DNA from 3 places in the Marinomonas sp. PE14-40 genome. Region 3 is predicted to be linked to each of the others. Evidence: riboswitches for the same ligand, from Rfam matches in the RefSeq annotation. Region 3 holds a riboswitch; each other region holds the start of a gene.
The links. Region 3 has a riboswitch for thiamine pyrophosphate ahead of thiB (thiamine ABC transporter substrate binding subunit). Riboswitches for the same ligand answer to the same signal wherever they lie in the genome.
Positions count from the first base shown of each region.

Region 1: another riboswitch for thiamine pyrophosphate. It lies ahead of thiC (phosphomethylpyrimidine synthase ThiC); the one in region 3 lies ahead of thiB (thiamine ABC transporter substrate binding subunit).
Region 2: another riboswitch for thiamine pyrophosphate. It lies ahead of thiD (bifunctional hydroxymethylpyrimidine kinase/phosphomethylpyrimidine kinase); the one in region 3 lies ahead of thiB (thiamine ABC transporter substrate binding subunit).

Region 1 covers NZ_CP130700.1:1,794,154-1,799,079, reverse strand. The annotation lists gene Q0A08_RS08170 (putative bifunctional diguanylate cyclase/phosphodiesterase) at 1-2,182, shown strand, start outside; TPP riboswitch at 2,228-2,332, shown strand; gene thiC (phosphomethylpyrimidine synthase ThiC) at 2,481-4,463, shown strand; gene Q0A08_RS08160 (hypothetical protein) at 4,702-4,926, shown strand, end outside.
Region 2 covers NZ_CP130700.1:995,632-1,000,557, forward strand. The annotation lists gene Q0A08_RS04525 (ABC transporter substrate-binding protein) at 1-511, opposite strand, end outside; gene Q0A08_RS04530 (ABC transporter permease) at 549-1,310, opposite strand; gene Q0A08_RS04535 (ABC transporter ATP-binding protein) at 1,307-2,179, opposite strand; gene thiD (bifunctional hydroxymethylpyrimidine kinase/phosphomethylpyrimidine kinase) at 2,172-3,014, opposite strand; TPP riboswitch at 3,076-3,180, opposite strand; gene Q0A08_RS04545 (lipase secretion chaperone) at 3,344-4,381, opposite strand; gene Q0A08_RS04550 (lipase family alpha/beta hydrolase) at 4,395-4,926, opposite strand, start outside.
Region 3 covers NZ_CP130700.1:2,462,803-2,467,728, reverse strand. The annotation lists gene msbA (lipid A export permease/ATP-binding protein MsbA) at 1-394, shown strand, start outside; gene Q0A08_RS11390 (3-deoxy-D-manno-octulosonic acid transferase) at 398-1,630, shown strand; gene Q0A08_RS11385 (HAD family hydrolase) at 1,787-2,467, opposite strand; TPP riboswitch at 2,559-2,670, shown strand; gene thiB (thiamine ABC transporter substrate binding subunit) at 2,774-3,790, shown strand; gene thiP (thiamine/thiamine pyrophosphate ABC transporter permease) at 3,787-4,926, shown strand, end outside.

The DNA of each region.
Region 1 (4,926 bases), 670 kb from region 3:
TAGCGCTAATCCGTTATATATAAGTCAATCCGAAGCATTCAAAGGTACGATTGCTTCAAGTGTGTCGATTAAAGAGGCGGGTGTTTTGTTTGTAAGCATGAATCTGACAAGCTTTATAAACACTAATACAGACGTTTATAAAGTAAGGGCGCTACCTTGTTTTCATCTATCGCTATCATCTTCTTCTACTACTGCTTTAAACTCGCTTTATCAATCTAAAGCGCTAGCTTGCCAAGGGGTGAGTGACTCTTCAGCCTATGATACTCATTCATTTTCATGGTTAGGTCATAAACTGACATTCATCATTTACCCTCCTTTTAGTCCTATTCAAAACGAGCCAAGATCTTTAATAAAGCTTTTGCTTGCTATGCTCGCACTAATGGCGAGTCTCATTGTTTTTTATGTGTATAGGTCAAGGCGCTATGAGCATAAAATCGAGAGCCTTTTAAAAGACAGGGGGCAAAGTTTAAAAGAGGTTCGAACTGAATATTCAAACCTATTTATGTTGTCTGTAGATGGTATTTATCGAGCGAGTTTAAACGGAAACCTTCTAAAAGCTAATCCTGCTTATGCAACTGCGTTTGGTTATAGTAACGAAGACGAGCTTTGTATTAAGGTAAAAAATATCGGTAAGCAATTGTACCTAGATCCTAAACAATATCTAGATTTTATTAATTTACTTAAAAAGGATCAAAGGGTAATCGGTTTTGAATGGCAAAGTCAGGATCAATTTGGCAGGCGTATTTGGTTACTTGAGAATGCATATTTAACTCAGCAAGATAATGGTGAAATCTATTATGAAGGCTTTATAGCAAATGTGACTGAAAAGAAAAAAGTAGAGGCTGCACTTAAGCATCAGGCGCAAATGGATTCATTAACAGGTCTGTTGAATAGAGCAACTTTTGTCTCCCAGATGTCATTATTTATTGATCAAAATAGTGCCAGGCAAAGTGCTATCTTCTTTATTGATTTAGATAAGTTTAAAACGGTTAATGATCAATATGGACATCATGTAGGGGATGAACTTTTAGTCGAGTTTTCACGGCGTTTACAGGCTTGTTTTAATCAAGATGAAATGATTACTCGATTAGGTGGGGATGAGTTTGCTGTGTTTTTAAAAGATGTAACAGGGTTGCCTCAGTTACATGAACTTGCAGATAAAGTGGTTGCTGGTATGCGTAAACCCTTTGCTTTTAGTAATGGGTTTAATTTTAAAATATCTGCCAGCATTGGTATTAGCATGCTTGATGAAAGTGTTAAGAATGCCAGCGAAGGACTGAAGCAAGCAGACATGGCCATGTATGAAGTTAAGCGCAATGGACGTGCTGATTTTATTATTTTTAATCAGGGTCTCAATGAATCTGAGAGGCGCAGGAGCCTACTTGAAAATAACCTCCTTAGCGCACTTAAGCATAATGAGATTTATATTAACTACCAGCCTATAGTATGTTTTGAAACGGGTGAAATTAAAGGCATGGAAGCCTTGATACGTTGGAAAAATGAAACCTTAGGAGAGGTTTCTCCGGCTGAGTTTATTGCCATTGCAGAACAAATTAATTTGATTAACCCATTTTCAAATTGGTTAATCCATCATGTTTGTCATGATTTGAAAGCCTTGATAAAAAGTAGTGGTAACCCCAATCTCTTTGTCAGTATTAACATATCACCTAAGCAGCTATTGTCAGATCAAGTTTGTGACAACCTATTGATGTCTATGGAAGTCAATCAGCTAACGCCTAAAAACATTAAAATAGAGATTACAGAAACGGCTATTTATGATCAGGAAGAGAGTGTAGTCCGCCAATTAAGGCGCATTCGCAGCTATGGAATAGGTATTTATATTGACGATTTTGGGACTGGTTATAGTTCTCTTGAAAGGTTAACTCAATACCCCTTTGATGGCCTTAAAATTGATAGGTCTTTTGTGAAAAACTTGGTACCTGGTAATAGTCAGGATGTCATTCTTAAGGCATCTGTGAAAATGGCTGAAATGCTCAATCTAGTTGTTGTGGTCGAAGGCATAGAGAGCCATTTTCAGTATGATTTTTTTAAAACCTTAAAGTGTGAATATGCCCAAGGTTTTCTGCTTTATAAGCCTCTATCATTGTATGAGTTGAGCCAAGAAATACTGCAAAAAAATCATTTAAGTACAAGTCTTCCTAGTGACGAAACAATCCGTTAATACGTTATCAAGGCTTTACTTTTGTTCTAATCTCCTTATAGTTGCTTCCACTTGTCGGAGTGCCATTTGGCTGAGATCGTGTTTATGCACGGGATCCGCAGAACCTGAACAGGGCTAAATACCTGCGTAGGGAACAAGAAAATCTTCATTCTTTCTTATCTGCATCGAATGCTTTCCATTCTTTAATTTTGACTAAATGTCATTAATAAAGATTGGTGTTAGCAAAAATCATAGATATGATTTTTGTGAAAGCAAACGCACGACTGACAAGCACTTCTTTCATTTAAAAGGATTGCTTATGTCTTCTAATGAGTTAACAAATTCTAAGTCAAATATTGCTGTACCAGAGGTACAAAGTAAACGAGAAGAAGCTAGGTTGAAGGCGAAAGCCTTTATTGACTCGCTTCAAGCTAACCCCTTTCCTGCTTCTGAACGTGTTTTTATTCAAGGTAGTGACACCTCGATTCAAGTACCAATGCGTAAAATTAATGTTTCAGATACGCCAATTGGTAAAGATCCTGCTAACTTCACTTATGAAAAAAATGAAGCTATTTATGTCTATGAATGCTCTGGACCTTATTCAGATCCAAGTCGAAAAATTGATGTTTATAAAGGCATAGCATCCACACGAGGCAAGTGGATTGAAGCACGTAATGATATACAGGAACTAGATGGCGTCTCTTCTGATTTTGCTCAGCAAAGGTTAAGTGATGAAAGGTTGGATGACCTAAGGTTTGAAAACTTACCAAAAGTTGTGAAGGCTAAGCCAGGTGCTGTAGTTACTCAATTGCATTATGCACGTCAGGGGATTATTACCCCTGAAATGGAGTTTATTGCGATTCGCGAGAATCAAAATATGCAGGCGGTAAAAAGCGAGCTTTTATTAAAGCAGCACCCAGGGCATAGTTTTGGCGCTAATATTCAAACAGTTATCACGCCAGAGTTTGTGCGTCAGGAAGTGGCTTCAGGTAGAGCGATCATTCCTGCAAATATTAATCACCCAGAATCAGAGCCAATGATTATTGGTCGTAATTTCTTAGTGAAGGTAAACGCGAACATAGGCAACTCAGCCTTAACCTCATCTATTGAAGAAGAAGTTGAGAAGCTTGTTTGGTCAACGCGTTGGGGCGCTGATACCCTGATGGATTTGTCGACAGGTAAGAATATTCACGAAACTCGTGAGTGGATTCTGAGGAACTCACCGATTCCAATTGGTACAGTACCGATTTATCAGGCGCTGGAAAAGGTGAAAGGTATTGCTGAAGATCTGAATTGGGACGTTTTCAGAGATACATTGATTGAACAAGCCGAGCAAGGTGTAGATTACTTTACAATCCATGCGGGTGTTTTATTACGTTATGTGCCAATGACGGCAAAAAGGCTAACAGGAATAGTATCTCGCGGCGGTTCAATAATGGCGAAATGGTGTTTAGCTCATCATGAAGAAAGCTTTTTATACCAACGTTTTCGTGAGATTTGTGAAATCTGTCAAACATATGATGTTTCACTGTCGCTTGGTGATGGTTTACGACCTGGTTCTATTATGGATGCCAATGACGAAGCTCAAATGTCCGAGCTCAAAACGCTAGGGGAATTAACTAAGGTTGCTTGGGAATATGATGTGCAAGTTATGATTGAAGGGCCTGGGCATGTGCCGATGCAAATGATCAAGCATAATATGACTGAACAACTTGAGCACTGCCATGAAGCCCCTTTTTATACACTAGGACCACTGACTCAAGATATCGCACCTGGTTATGATCATTTCACATCAGGTATCGGAGCGGCTCAAATAGGTTGGTATGGTTGCGCTATGTTGTGCTATGTAACACCGAAAGAGCATCTAGGCTTACCCAATAAAGAAGATGTTAAACAAGGCTTGATTACTTATAAAATCGCTGCTCATGCCGCCGACCTTGCTAAGGGGCACCCAGGTGCACAAATTCGAGACAATGCTTTATCTAAAGCACGTTTTGAGTTTCGTTGGCAGGATCAGTTTAATTTAGCATTAGATCCTGAAACAGCCAGAGCTTATCATGATGAGACCTTGCCTCAGGCGTCAGGTAAAGTTGCTCATTTTTGCTCTATGTGTGGTCCAAAGTTTTGCTCAATGAAAATCACCCAAGAAGTTAGGGATTATGCCGCGGATCTTGAACGCAATTCAAAAATCGAAGTTCACAATGTTGATGCCAATGACGTTCGTAAAGGGATGGATGATATGTCAGCTCAGTTTAAAGATTTGGGAAGTGAGGTGTATTTGTTACAAGAAGAAGCTAACTAGGCTTCAATAATACCGCGTTTTGAATTAATCTAGGACCCTCTAAATTAGCAAGTGCTTGTGGGTGTGATACAGCGATATAATGTATGACACTTACTCTTTAGCATTTGCTTATTTGAGGGTTTTTTTATGTATTACTTTAAATTTTTTACCGCAAGATTACTTCAGACTGACACATCTTGACGGGTTAATGGTCATAATCAAAGCATGGCTATTATTTGCCTGAAAAGGAGTTTGCTGTATGGTGATCACACTAACTAAAACCTGGTGCTTTTTGATTGCGCTAACCTTATTGGCATTAGTCGTGTCACCTTATGCTTTTGTGGCGTGGAAATCAGAAAGTTTTAAGCGTGAAATCCTTGACGACCTCAAAGAGCTTCGTCGGCCTCCACCTCCTCCGCATGTTGTTCACAACCCGAGATATCGAAAACCTTCTGATATGCCGCAAGTCATTTTCCCTAAAGCG
Region 2 (4,926 bases), 1.5 Mb from region 3:
CTAATGAGCTTGATAAAGCCCATCCAACATTAATGACAGAAACATCGCTTAGACTTAAGCCTGAATTTTCAAGCATTACACCAATCGTTGCTTCGCTCACACCGCCAGAAATAGCAGTACCAATAGATTTACCTTTAAGGTCTGCAAGCGAATTAATATCTCCACCTTTTAATACCATAAGTGTATTTAATGGTGTCGCGATTAAAGTTGAGATGCGCGTAAGTGGTAAACCATGGGCAACATCTTGTATAAGCTCTGGCTGATAAGTCACAGCGAAATCAACCTTCCCTGCAGCAACAAGCTTAGGTGGCATGCTTGGGTCTGCCGGCTCTTGCAAGCTGACGCTTAACCCTTGCTCTTTAAAGAGACCTTTTTGCTCTGCAATAATTAAAGCGGCGTGGTCTGGGTTAACAAACCAATCCAACATGACATCGATTTTTTCTTGAGCTTGAACACTCAAGCTTAGTAACGAACCCACAATTAATAGATTCAAATTCTTCAACATGGACATAACATTTCTCTTATTTAAGGATGGTATCTAGGTGTTATTAACTATTATCTTGTTGCCAAAAAATCATTTTCTTTAAACATTGATCAGCAAGGTAATAGAGTGAAATTGAAAGTAAGCAGAGTAGAAATAACGCTGCAAACATGTCTGCGACTTGCATTCGTGCATTGGCATAAAGCATGAAGTAACCCAGCCCTTGAGATGAACCAACCCATTCACCAATAATGGCGCCAATGGGAGCAACCACCATTGCCATACGAATCCCAGACGCCATAACGGGAAGCGCTGCTGGTAATTGAATTCTAAAAAGGATACTTAAACGGTTAGCCCGCATTGATTGAGCAAGCTCAATATACTCTCTAGATGATTGCCTTAAACCATCAAACGATGTCATTAGAATAGGGAAAAAGATAATGACAGCCGCCATAATGACCTTGGAGACTATTCCGTAGCCAAACCAAAGTACTAGAATGGGTGCTATTGCAAACACAGGAATGGCCTGACTAAAAAGTAATACAGGCAATAACCAGAGACGAACAGGCTTAAAGAAGACCATAAAAATGGCAAACATTAGCCCAGCAGATACACCCAGTAAGACTCCAAATATTATCTCAATTAGAGTCACCAAAAAGTGAGGATATAACACATCCGTTAATTGCCAGAGCCTAGTAAAAACCTTCTCTGGCGATGGCAATATAAAGCTTGGCACTTGCGTTATTGCAACCAGTAACCACCATAAAAAGATGACAACCAAGCTAACAATCAGGACTCGATATACATTGGCATTTACATGTATTTTCATCGTCTTGCCTGCATCATCTGCATAAGTTTACCGTGAAAGCTTGACACTTCTTCACCAATTTTTCGTGGCGGATAAGTATTGGGTAACGGCATAGATTCTAATGCTTTACGCTTAGCTTTGGTTTTAATTAGCTCTTCTTTAGTCAGCTCATTTTTAGCTATTGGCCTTTCAGGAAAGCTAGAAAAGTGTAAAACATTATGCCCCATGATTAACGCTTCAAGTGGGTCATGAGTAACTAAAAGAACGGTCTTATTTTTGAATAAATGACAACTCAACTGCTGCAACTTATCACGGGTAATGGCATCGACGGATGAAAACGGCTCATCCATTAGGATAATGGATTTATCTTGAATTAAGGTTCTGGCTAAAGCGACTCTTTGCCTCATACCGCCAGATAAAGTCGATACGTTATGATCTGCTTTATTCGATAAACCGACTTGCTCTAAAATTGATAACGCTCGGTCTTTTAACGTCTGATCAAATTGACTTTTATTTTTCAATATTGGGCGCTTTAGATCATAAGCTAGCAGAACATTATCAATAACAGATAACCATGGCAGTAACAGGTCTTGCTGTGCCATGTAAGCAAGCGATTGTCGAAATTTTTTCACATCTAAGCTTGCATCTTCATTAGTTTGTATCGCTAACTCATTTACAAATGCACTCTTATGGAGCCCTACTAAATGCTTTAACAAGCTAGATTTGCCACAGCCACTTTGTCCTAACAAACAGGTAACCTGATTTGCAGCTAGCCTCAACTCTACCTCATGATATATATAATCAAGGCTCTGCTGATATTGTAGACTTGCTGTCACCACATACTCTTTTTGAGCCATGATCTTTGAAGCTAAAGCGTTAGGGTTAATCATGCATCAAACCTGATTGATTCAGCATAAAGAAGTGATCAACAGGGCCGCTACCTTGTCCTAATTGATAATCCTTAGCCGCCACTAAACCATGGGAGATATAAGTCTTGGCTTTTCTAATTGACTCAGACATTGAGAAACCTTGGGCCAGGTAACTTGTTATCGCAGAAGACAAAGTACAACCAGTTCCATGAGTATTAGTTGTAATTATTCTTTCCTTAGAAAAGTACTCGAATTGATTTTCAGTCACCCAAACATCTGTGCTGTCTTGAGTGTCCATATGCCCACCCTTTAATAAGACACCTTGAGAACCAAGTGCTAAAAGAGATTGTGCTGTGCTTTCTAACTCAGTATTAGATTTTGGGAAAGCATTAAGGTCTCGCCCTAACAACACTTGCGCTTCATAGAGGTTTGGAGTGATCAAATTTGCTAAAGGAATTAGGTAATTAACTAGGCTGGAAATTGCTTTTGACTCTAATAAAACATCGCCGCTTGTTGCGACCATAACAGGGTCTAATATTATGAATTTAGGTTGATACTTTTTAAGCGCCTGAGCAATCATAAGAATTGTATCTGCATCTGAAAGCATGCCAATTTTAACAGCATCAACTTTCATATCGGAAAAAACGCTTTCTAATTGGGCTTCAACAAACGATTTTGGCACAGGATGAATGGCACTGACGCCTTGAGTATTTTGTGCCGTAAGCGCAGTAATCACTGAGCAAGCAAATGACCCTGTTGCTGACATTGCTTTTATATCAGCCTGAATACCTGCGCCCCCGCCACTGTCAGACCCGGCAATGGTTAACGAAATATGAGGTTGATTATGTGTTTGCATATAAGGCTCCTAATAATAACTGGAGCCTAAAAAAGACAGACTGATTGAAATTGTCTAAAAGAAATGAGGCTTGCCAGTTCCCTACGCCAGTATTAACTGGGTCAGGTTCAACGGGTCTAGAGGCAAGCCTCAGTCTCAGCTCTAAAGAGCACCCCGACTAACTTTATCTGTATTGCTGTAAAGCAAATTTTGCGTGATAGTGCCTTTACAAACGACAAGTGTCAACCGCTTAGTAACTAGAAATTCGTTATAATAAATATATTTTTTAACTACAGCTCAATTTATTTACTCTATAAATCAATATATTAACAGTTAACACATTAATGATATCACTGCAGTATAGCGACTAATGCAGTTAACCTTTTTTGCTCACTTAAACTGAATTTAGATTCAATTAAGTACTTTAGTTCTAAGCTTTGATCTTCATGAGAAAGACCTGAATTTAAGATACTTTCTTTTTGTATTATAAACTGTCGCACTCTTGTATTAAGCTCATTTTGAGACTCTCTCACATTAGCAAGCCTTTGCGCTGCCTCTACTCCAAACTCCTTTGCTTGTAGATCAAACAAGTCCTCACCTGTCGCTTCGCTTTTTTGCTCTAATGTATTAATTAAACCAGTTAGTTTAGTTTTATCCTCCGCTAAATTAGCAACATCATTGCCCTGTAATGTAGCGATGAGCGCTTGCTCATCTGCAATATCCTGCTCAAAAAAAGCCAATCTATAATCAGGTTCAAAGTACTCATACCGCAACATGTCAATTTCTTGATACAAGTTAATTTGTCTATTTATGATAGCGTCTTTATCTTTTAGATTAACTTGATAATTCGAAAACTCATCGTCTAACGCTTTTAATGCATATTTAAAGGCTTGATAGTTTCCCAACAACTCAAGCGCTTCTCTCCGAGCAGGCTCTTCAAGTGATAGCTTGATATCTTCTTTAATTAACTCAATGAGTTGTTCATACGATAATTCACCAAGCAGCGTCATAAAATAATCAAATCTGTGCTTAATACTAATATGAGGAAATAAATGCCCTTCTGCATCAATAGGATATGAGCCAGCTATACTGGTTCCCCTTAACGAGGATTGTGAGCCTATCCATTCAAATTTATCTTTGAAGCGATTGTATTCATTATTTTGTGCAACATTCAGTTGAGCCTTTATGTCGGCTTTTTCTGAAGATGACAAAACGAATGATTCAACTGGTTTATTTGAAATTTGGTTATTAGTTAAAGAGCCTTGATCTTGATTGGTCTGTAAGACAGGCGCTGCTTGATAAGCAACACCTGTCCACTTCGCCAAACCAAGAAATGCAAGTCCACCAAACGCGATTAAGCAGACTTTCTTAGTTAGGGAAATATTCATAACTCACCAATCATTAAAGGCCAGCATTTTTAAGACGATTAGCATGTGTGCGATAGACGGTTAAAGGATCAGTTGCAAACAAGTGATGTATACCAAAGAATTGGTTTACCTCATCTAGATGGTTCATGCTGTAATCGTTACGTACAACCATACCAAGATTACTATCACAACTTTCAATTAGGCCGTCATTTTTACTATCGTCAATAAGTACTGATGTTAAACCTAAGAAGTAATCACTTGGATCGAGTGCATTTGTAAATGCACTCGCACCACTCCAAGAATAGTAATTCACTCCATTTACACTATATTCACCTTCACCACATGCTGTTGTAGGAATACCTTGAGGATGATTTTGATTAAATGCTAACGAACCTTCTGTCGTTAAGGAAGTAAGCATAGAAAGGACATCCTGGTCATAGCCGCCTGCAGACAAATAATCAATTACCGTCGCTAACGCTGTTGTCAGCCCAGCAAGAACAGCCTCAGCAGCAGAGTCTTCAGGGACTGCATTTCGTACAAAGTCGGCTACATCTGAGCCTTTGTTA
Region 3 (4,926 bases):
AGCGGCTAATGCTTGGGACTTTATCGAGAAGTTAGAGTATGGACTAGATACCCAAGTAGGCGAAGACGGTACACTTTTCTCTGGTGGACAGAGACAGCGCATTGCGATTGCTAGAGCTATTTTGAAAGATGCATCCATTTTAATTTTGGATGAAGCCACCTCAGCGTTAGATTCAGAATCTGAAAGAGCCATTCAACAAGCACTTAATTCCTTGATGAAAAATAGAACCACTATTGCGATTGCTCATCGGCTTTCAACAATAGAAAAAGCTGATATTATTGCTGTGATTGATCAAGGGCAAATTGTTGAACAAGGTACTCACAAAGAGCTACTTGCCAAAGAGGGGGCTTACGCCAAGCTTCATGGTCAGCAGTTTAATGAAGAGAAAGAGTAAGGAATGCTGATTTATCGAATTTTAATGGGTTTGATTAGTCCCTTTATATTGCTAAGACTATTTAAATTAGGTCGAGGTTATTCTGATTATTCAGTAATTAAAGCTTTAGGCTTTAACCAAACACCTGTAAAGGCTGATATTTGGATTCACTGTGCGTCTGTTGGTGAAGTGCTTGCTGCTAGGCCTCTGGTTAAGTCTTGGCGCACTAGGAACCCGAATGCAAAAATTTTGATTACCACAATGACGCCGACAGGAGCTGAGCAAGTTTCAGGTAGCTTTGGTGAGGCTGTTATTCATAGGTATATACCCGTGGACTGGCATCATTCTGTTAAGCGATTTTTGAAAGGGGTTGAGTGTCCTAGGCTTTTAATTATTGAAACTGAGCTATGGCCAAACTTGCTTGTTCAAGTGAAAAAAAAGGGAATGGCGATTTATATTGTTAACGCAAGGTTAAGTGAGAGGTCATTTAAAAAATACGCTAAATTTGCAGGATTCTCTAAAAGATTAATGTCCTTGCCGGATCGTATTTATGCCCATGCTGATGCTGATGCAAAACGCTTTGCAGATTTGGGTGCGAAGCAGGTGTTAGTAACAGGCAATATTAAGTTTGATTTAAAGGTTAATCCTCAGGTTATTCAAGATAATTGGCAACAATACTTTGTTAAAAATGAGTTTGTTTGGATCGCAGCCAGCACCCATGAAGGTGAGGATATTCCATTATTGGAAGAGCATCTTGTACTAAAAGCACAACACCCAAGTGCTGTGCTTATTATTGTGCCTAGACACCCTAAAAAGTTTGAGCAGGTCTATCAGCAAGCTTCTGCTAAGTTTGAAAATGTAGGGCTTCGCTCTGAAACCCCCATGGAAGAGTGGTGTAAACTCGATGTGTTAGTAGGTGATAGCATGGGAGAGATGATGCACTATTTCCAAGCATCTGATCTCGCGTTTGTGGGAGGGAGCTTAATTGAGCGAGGTGGTCATAACCCAATCGAGCCAGCTCTCCTATCTAAGCCTGTATTGGTTGGCGAGCACACTTTTAATTTTAAAGACATTACTGAAAGTTTGGTTTTATCTGGTGGCGGGTTACGTTGCAAAAATAGTGAGTTGGTAGGTAGTCTATTGCTTGCTTTTGCAAAAGATAAAACACTCGTCATAGAAACGGGCGCTGCAGCCTATGAGTATGCATTGAGTAATCAAGGGGCTGTTGAGAGAGTATTGGACTCAATTAGCTCTTGATGTAGTTTGCTTCACTGTAGCAGGTTTCAATGCCTTTCAGTTTTATATCATTTGTCACACCTTAGTTTACTAAGTGGTTTCCTATATAGAGAAAGAGATAATTGCGCGATAGTGTGGCTACTCTGTCTCTTGCGATGAAAATAAATTCCAAGTCTTCTAATCTAATAACGCTTTAAAATCTGATAAGCAGATTTTAGCTATGCTCATATCATTCTTGATATTAAATTCATGTCTAATACCAATAACATCACAACCTGCTTCATTTGCTGCGCTAAGGCCTGCAAAAGAATCTTCAAATACTAAGGCGTCTTTTGCTTCAATATTGAGCTTTTTTAGTGCGACAAGATAAGCTTCGGGATGGGGCTTGTGTCGACTAACATCTTCTTGGCTGATGATAAGGTCAAAAAAGTTGTCTAATTCCAGTTGAGTTAATACTTGTTCTATCATCCAACTGGCAGCGCTACTTACCACGGCGACTTTACAATCAAGCTGGGATAACTGTTTAAGGTAGGGTTTGATGTTCGGGCTTAGGTCAAGTTGATCTTTTAATAGTCTTCGGTAGTGTTGTCTAAAGTATTGATTAAATTCAGCTAAATCAGGGTTTATCTTTGCTGACTTAAAAAAGTGTTGAGTAACACTTGGCCAATCTTGTCCCATGACATCTTGATAGATAAGGTGATCTGCTTTACTGCCATAATCTTGACAGGCTAATGCTAACGCTTTGCCTTTTAATGGTTCTGAGTTAACTAAGGTACCGTCTAGATCAAATAAATAAGCTTGGTATTCTCTTTGTTTTGTTGATTGCGTGTGTGAGTTTAACAAGATTCTTCCTTTCATTTTTATACGCCATACATGGCATGCCTTTTGTTTTGGTTAAGAGCAGGAAACTGGCCTTAAGTTCAAAATATCGTTACAATCCGCTTCGATTTTTTATCTCATGGGGTGCTCTATTCGTTTTCGATGTGGGGCTGAGAAGCAAAGCTAACCCAATGAACCTGATCCAGATTATGCTGGCGTAGGGATTGAGATCCTCTACTTAACGCTTATTGTGACTTAATTTAATAGGTCCAAGTTTAATAGTAGAGAGCCTTCAAGCCTCGCCGCTCACAATGCCACATTAGGCTTGTTTTTAGGAGCGACAAAATGCGAACACCTTATATTACTTCAATAGCGCTAGCTTCCCTTGCCAGCTTGTCTTTATCAGCCTCTATGGTACAGGCCGAAGAAACAAAGATACTAAATGTTTATACCTATGATTCATTTGCATCGGACTGGGGCCCAGGTCCTAAGATTAAAACGAACTTTGAAAAAGAGTGTGCTTGTACTCTAAATTACGTCACCTTAGATTCTTCTGTTGGTATTCTATCTCGCGTTCAGCTTGAAGGAAGCGGTTCAAGAGCGGATGTTCTATTAGGCTTAGATTTGAATTTAATGCAAGCTGCTAAAGCGAGTGGTTTAGTTGCTGAGCATAATGTAGATACTAGTAAGGTAACAACACCAGGTGGATGGAGTGATTCTCATTTTGTGCCTTTTGATCAAGGATATTTCGCATTTATTTATAATACTGAAACCTTGAAAGAAGTGCCTAAGTCTTTGAAGGACGTAGTAGAAAATCAAGACCTTTCTGTAATCTACCAAGATCCAAGAACCAGTACACCTGGTTTAGGTCTGATGTTGTGGATGAAATCAGTTTATGGTGATGATGCCGCTGAGGCTTGGCAGACATTAGCAGGCCATACTAAGACAGTAACCAAGGGTTGGTATGATGGTTATAGTATGTTTCTAAAAGGTGAAGCTGATCTTGTTTTAAGTTATACCACATCACCTGCTTACCATATGGTGGTAGAGAGTGAATCTAAATATCAGGCCGTGCCTGCATCGGAAGGTTTTTATCCTCAAGTTGAAGTGGCAGCTCAATTGAAAAATGCACCTAACAAGGCGCTAGCGGATCAATTTATGCAGTTTATTTTGACTCAAGGTTTCCAAGGTGAAGTAGCAACAGGTAATTGGATGTTTCCTGTTATTGAGTTAGGAGATAACTTACCAAAAGCATTTACTGGTCTTGAACAGCCAACTAAAGTATTAACTTTGCCTGCAGAGCAAGTTGCTGCTAACCGTAAGCAGTGGATTAATGAGTGGTTAGATTCAGTGACTCAATGAGACTAGGCTTATTTGGTGGTAGGCTTGATAAAAGTTTACTGCCAGCTATCTTAATTGTTAGCGTTTTCTGTATTATTGGTATTGCGAGTTTCGTTGTTTTGCTCGCTTTCCAAGATGTTTCAAACTGGTATGAAACCCTTTCGAGCCGTTACATCTGGCGACTACTTAAATTCTCTCTCTGGCAAGCTTTGCTAAGTAGTGTGCTCAGTCTCATTGTTGCCATCCCTGTTACAAGTGCCTTAATGCATCGACGTTTTAAGGGGCGGGATTTTCTATTGCAACTTTTTTCAATTTCTTTAGTTGTGCCAAGTATAGTGGCAATTTTAGGGATAGTTGTTGTTTATGGACGTAGTGGCTGGATTACCTCAGTAACGGATGTTGAGCTACCTCTTTATGGATTGTTTGGTATCTTACTAGCACATGTGTTTTTTAATATGCCGCTCGCTGTTCGTATACTTATACAGGCACATAATCTCATTCCTTCTGGTCAATGGCGTTTATCTTATCAACTTGGCTTTTCTCGATGGAATGTATTTCGATGGATGGAGTGGCCTTATTTACGTAAAGCCTTACCGGGTGCTTTTCTACTTATCTTTATGCTTTGCTTTACAAGTTTTGCTGTTGTTTTGAGTTTGGGTGGGGGCCCTAAATCAAGCACTTTAGAAGTAGCGATTTATCAGGCGCTTAAATTTGAATTCGATATTGCTAAGGCAAGTGTTTTGTCTTTATTGCAGGTCTTTATTTGCACTTTAATTGCGGCTTTAGTTTATAAGTTTGCAAGCGCTTACCAACAAGATTTTAGTTTAAAGCAGATTAAAAGTTTCCCCGTGAAGGATAGTGTTAAAGCTAGGTGTTTGGATTTGAGTTTTCTGGCTTTGGCTTTGCTTATTTTATTGCCTCCTTTTATGGCTATTTTATCCCCTATTTTTACGCCTCTATTTATCACTACTTTGTTCCAAGAAGCGACATGGCTAGCTGTTTGGGTGTCTATCAAAATAGCGATTCCTAGTGCTGCTTTAAGCTTAGTGTTAGCAATGGGGTTTGTTGTATTAGCGAGGGTATCAATGGATAAAGCGGGTTGGTCTTGGTTGCCGAGTAAGCTTGAGTATTTAGGCGGTATGATTTTAATTGTGCCA